2 regions of the Nocardia yamanashiensis genome follow, and region 2 is predicted to be linked to the other one. Evidence: predicted binding sites of a transcription regulator. Region 2 holds the regulator's gene; the other holds the start of a gene.
What was found. The regulator HspR, encoded in region 2, represses chaperone genes until heat shock. The targets are predictions, from matches to a motif close to ANNTGAGTNNNNNNNACTCANNT.

Region 1 (2,463 bases), 280 kb from region 2:
CCAGGACCTCCAGCAGGGCCGCCGCGGGATCGCCGCGGAAGTCCGAGCCGACCTTGTCGATCTCGTCCAGCAGGACGACCGGGTTCATGGAACCGGCCTCCTTCATGGCGCGCACGATGCGGCCGGGCAGCGCGCCCACGTAGGTGCGCCGGTGCCCGCGGATCTCGGCCTCGTCGCGCACGCCGCCCAGGGCGACGCGAACGAACTTGCGGCCCAGGGACCGGGCGACCGATTCACCCAGCGAGGTCTTGCCCACGCCGGGCGGGCCGACCAGCACCAGCACCGCGCCGGACCCGCGTCCGCCCACCACCTCCAGGCCGCGGGCGGCCCGGCGGGAACGGACGGCCAAGTACTCGACCATGCGGTCCTTGACCTCGTCCAGGCCGTGGTGGTCGGCGTCGAGCACCGCGCGCGCCGCCGAAACATCGGTGCTGTCGGTGGTTTTCACGCCCCACGGCAGTTCCAGGACGGTGTCGAGCCAGGTCCGGATCCAACCGGTCTCCGGGCTCTGATCGCTGGAGCGCTCCAGGCGATCGACCTCGCGCAGCGCGGCTTCCCGCACGTCCTTCGGCAGGTCGGCGTTCTCGACCCGGGTGCGGTAGTCCTCCGCGCCCTCGGGCTCGCCTTCGCCCAGTTCCTTGCGAATGGCATTGAGCTGCTGGCGCAGCAGGAATTCCCGCTGCTGCTTCTCCATGCCCTCGCGGACGTCTTCACTGATCTTCTCGGTGATCTCGGTCTCGGCGATGTGCTGGGTGGTCCACTCGATCAGCTTGCGCAGCCGCGCCACGGTGTCCGGGGTGTCCAGGATCTCGCGCTTCTGCTCGTTGCTCAGGTACGACGCCCAGCCGGCGGCGTCGGCCAGCGCGGACGGATCGTTCATCTGATTGACCGCGTCGATCACCTGCCACGCCTCGCGACGCTGCAGCACCGACACGACCAGCTTCTTGTATTCGGCGGCAAGCTCTTTGGTCCGGCCATCGGCGGCCGGAATCTCCACCGGCTCGGCTTCGACCCAGAGCGCCGCACCCGGCCCGGTCACCCCGTGCCCGATCTTGGCCCGGCTCTCGGCCTTCAATACCGCCGCGGGCGCACCGCCCCGCATCCGGCCCACCTGTTCGATGGTGGCCACCACGCCGTAACTCGCGTACCCCTCGTCGAGGCGAGGCGCGACCAACACCTGGTTGACCTTGCCCGCACGGGCGGCATCGATAGCGGCCTGGCTGGACTCGTCGAGTTCGATCGGCACGACCATGCCGGGCAGCACGATCGGATCGGTCAGGAACAGCACCGGCAGGTTCTGAGGGTTGGTCACTTCTCTACCTCTTCCAACATTGAGCGTCTCCTACTCAACTCAGGTTGAGCGATACCCAGTCAACTCCCCGCCTCCCGAACTAATTCCGTGACCTTGTTCGCCCCCGGCGAACACCCGCCAATCCCGCCCTGACCAGCAGCTCAGGGCGATGAAGTCGCGCGGATCTGCCCACGAACATCGCACCAGTCACGGATCACGATCGCTCCCGCGAGGACAAAGGCACCGATCACGACGGGTCCGTGCAGCAAGTCCCGCAGGGCCGAGGCCAGCGCCAGCGCAATACAGCCGAAGCCGATCGACACCGCGAGCCCGGCGCAGCACCGAGCGGATTCGCGCCCAGCGCTGATATCCGGGCGGGTCGGTCCGGACCAGGAAGGCGAAATAGCTGATCATCCAATCGACGTGGATCGCCACCAGCACGACGGCAGCGACTACGAAGATCAGGGACATGGTGGGCGGCGGCATTGACCGGTGATCGAGGTGTTGCCGTGGATGCACGCGCGCAGGGCGAGGACCGAACGCCCGATATCGCCGGGGATCGTCCGGGTACCGACCGCGCCGGCCTCCAGTTCACGAATGGCATTCATGAGCCGTTCCAGCTGCTCGGGATCGTCAGCGGACAGGGCGGCGATGGCGGCGTGTTCCAACTCCGTGAAGCGCGCCAGCCTTCGCAACGTCCCGGCGCGCTTGTCTCCCGGTTGAATCGACCGCATCAATTCGGCGGCCTTTTCGTTCGCGCGCTCGATGGCGGTGAGGGCTGCGGGGAGGTCCTGGTTGCCGAGCTGAGTTGCGGCCCGCCGGCGGAGTTCGCGGATCTCCCAGACAGCGTTCTCGAGTGGGTTGGACGACGTCATCGTGTCCTCCCGGATCGGGGTTGCACTGTTACCCAGTCATCGCGCGTGCATTCGGCTATGTGACAGCAAAGGGTTGGGGACAGGTGTGGGCGGGATCCGCTCGCCACCTCGCTGGCCGCCGAGGGAGTGCTGCTGCCGGGATTCGAATTCGGGCATACCGGCCCGGTGGTGGCGAAGGTCGGGGCGGCCATCACGCTCACCGAGCTGGCCGCGCGGCGGAGCGCATCGCGCATCACGTGTCGTCGACCGTATTGCGGGTGGGGATCGCCCGGCATGCGGTGCCCGATGCTCCCGGTG
Region 2 (2,463 bases):
CGAGCGGCGAACCGATGAGCCACTTCTCACCGACGTGGGTGTGCCCGACCATGGCCGGACTCACCCAGCCGCCGGTGACGCCGCGGATGTGGAACTCGATCTCACCCGAGGGGTTGGCCGGAATGGCCGGTGAGAGATAGCGCCACATGCGCGGACGCGAGGGGATCTGCACGCTCATGTACTGGCCGGCCGCGTACTGCATGGGCTGGTCCAGTTGCAGTCGCACGACCGCGAGATTGCGCAGTACTTCCCGATGTTCGATGACGGTGCCGGTCCAGACCGGCGGGGTGCTCTCCTGATCGGCGGCGTTGATCATGGTCTCGGCGATGACGCCGATGCCCTCGTCCCAGGCCCGCCCGACCTCCTCGGTCCACATCTCGGTGCCCGCGTACGCCTGCAACGCGGCCTTGAGCGACTTCCCCACGGCCGCATAGTGTTCGGCCACCACACCGTACTTGCGATGGTCGCGCCCGAGCTGGGCGAGGAAGGGCAGCAGCTTGTCCGGCTCCTCCAGCCGGTCCACCACATACGCGATGGCCTTCACCAGCCGGTCGCGCTGGGCGTCCAGCGCGGCGGGGAAGAAGTCGCGAACCTGTGGGAAGTCGGTGAAGAGGATGGCGTAGAACGATCGGGCGAGTTTCTCGGGGCCACCATCCTCCGCAGCAACCGCCTTGAACGTCGTTCTTATCAATGCGACGGTCCGCGAATCCATTTGTGTCACAACCCCATTTCGCACTCGAACACAAGCAAGACCGGCGAGTGCAGTGCTGCGGGACACTCGACAGCAGCCGTTGCTCAGCAAGTGTAGGCGAGGTTAGCCAGCAACGGAACGGGACGTTTCAATAACACGCCCTTTAATCCTCGAAAACCTGAACTTTGCGGGTATTCAGAGCAGAAAACAGACTGTTCACCTGTAACACGCCGCACGACACGGGGTTTCGCTCAAGGAACCAGGAGGATTCATTTTGCAAGACTCAGGTACACAGCGACCGAACCGCAACCTCGGCCCGGCTTGAATTCCCTTGCAACATACGGACAAAACTCATGATTTACAGAATGAATTTACCTACCGGTCCGTTTGTAATTCGAACCGATAAAGACACCGCGCCACAGGCGAAAATTACCTCGAACCAGCATATTTCACGCAAATCATCCGCGCGCCCGACTTCCCCCGCGAACGACGCAGGCGGCGACCCGGATTCGGATCGCCGCCTGCGCCGGAGCCGTGAACTACTGTTGCCGACGCCGGTTCCGGGGCTGCCAGACCACGAGCGCGGTGCTGCGCGCCGGCGGGGTCAGGTCCGGCCGGTAGCCCGACCGCAGCCTGTCCACCTCCGCACTCAGCTCCGAGACCCGCTGCTGCAGCTCCTCGACCTGGTTGGTGAGTTCGATGATCCGTTTGATGCCGGCCAGATTGACGCCCTCGTCCTGGGACAGGCGCTGCACCTCGCGGAGCAGCTCCACATCCCGATCCGAATAGCGGCGGCCGCCACCCGAAGTGCGTTGCGGCGACACCAGACCCAAGCGGTCATAGGTGCGCAGCGTCTGGGCGTGCATGCCCGCCAGCTGCGCCGCCACCGAGATCAGGAAGTACTGCGCCTCGGTGCTCTTCTTCGGATCGGAACTCATCACGCACCTGCCCATCCCGCGCGCGGGTCGAAACCACTGGTCTTCTCGGCCTCCGCGTACCGCCGCAGCGCCTCGGTGGCATTGTCGTCCAGCTTCTGCGGGACCGCGACCTTCACGGTGACGAGCAGATCGCCCGCGCCGCCGCCGCGCTTGGGCACGCCGCGGCCGCGCACCCGCAGGGTCCGGCCGTCCGCGGTGCCCGGGGGCACCTTGACGCCGACGCGGCCCTCCAGGGTCGGCACCGAAACCGTTGTGCCCAGCACCAGTTCGGCATAGCTGACCGGCAGCACCAGGGTCAGATCGTCGCCATTGCGGCCGAAGACCTTGTCCTGGCTGACATGCACGGTGACGTACAGGTCACCGGGCGGTGCGCCGCGCAGGCCCGCTTCACCCTGACCGGCCAGCCGGATCCGCTGCCCGTCGCGCACCCCCGGGGGAATGCGCACGGTGATGGTGCGGGTCCGGTTCTGGATGCCGGAGCCCCGGCAGTCCGGGCACGGATCGTCGATGATGGAGCCGGTGCCCCGGCAGTCCTCGCACGGCTCGCTGAAGCCGAACGCGCCCTGATTGCGGCTGACCACGCCGGAACCGTTGCAGTGCGGGCAGACCCGCGGGCTGGTCCCGGGCTTGGCGCCGCTGCCGTGGCAGGTGGTGCAGGCCGCGGGACTGGTCATCCGCAATGGCACCGTCACGCCCTGGGCGGCCTCGCGGAAGCCCAGGGTCGTCTCGGTCTCCACATCGCTGCCGCGGCGCGGCCGCGACGAGGTGCGGGTGCCACCCCGGTTGAACAGGCCGCCCAGGATATCGCCGAGCCCACCGTCGGCGGCGCCGCCG

Region 1: lon (endopeptidase La) is a predicted target of HspR. The motif match lies at 1,355-1,377, and genes of this name have one in related genera.

What each region holds. Positions count from the first base shown of each region.
Region 1 covers NZ_CP089226.1:6,911,481-6,913,943, reverse strand. Annotated here, with positions in the region: gene lon (endopeptidase La) at 1-1,252, opposite strand, end outside; gene LTV02_RS31865 (hypothetical protein) at 1,753-2,166, opposite strand.
Region 2 covers NZ_CP089226.1:7,189,893-7,192,355, reverse strand. Annotated here, with positions in the region: gene LTV02_RS33110 (globin domain-containing protein) at 1-712, opposite strand, end outside; gene LTV02_RS33105 (heat shock protein transcriptional repressor HspR) at 1,231-1,629, opposite strand; gene dnaJ (molecular chaperone DnaJ) at 1,629-2,463, opposite strand, start outside.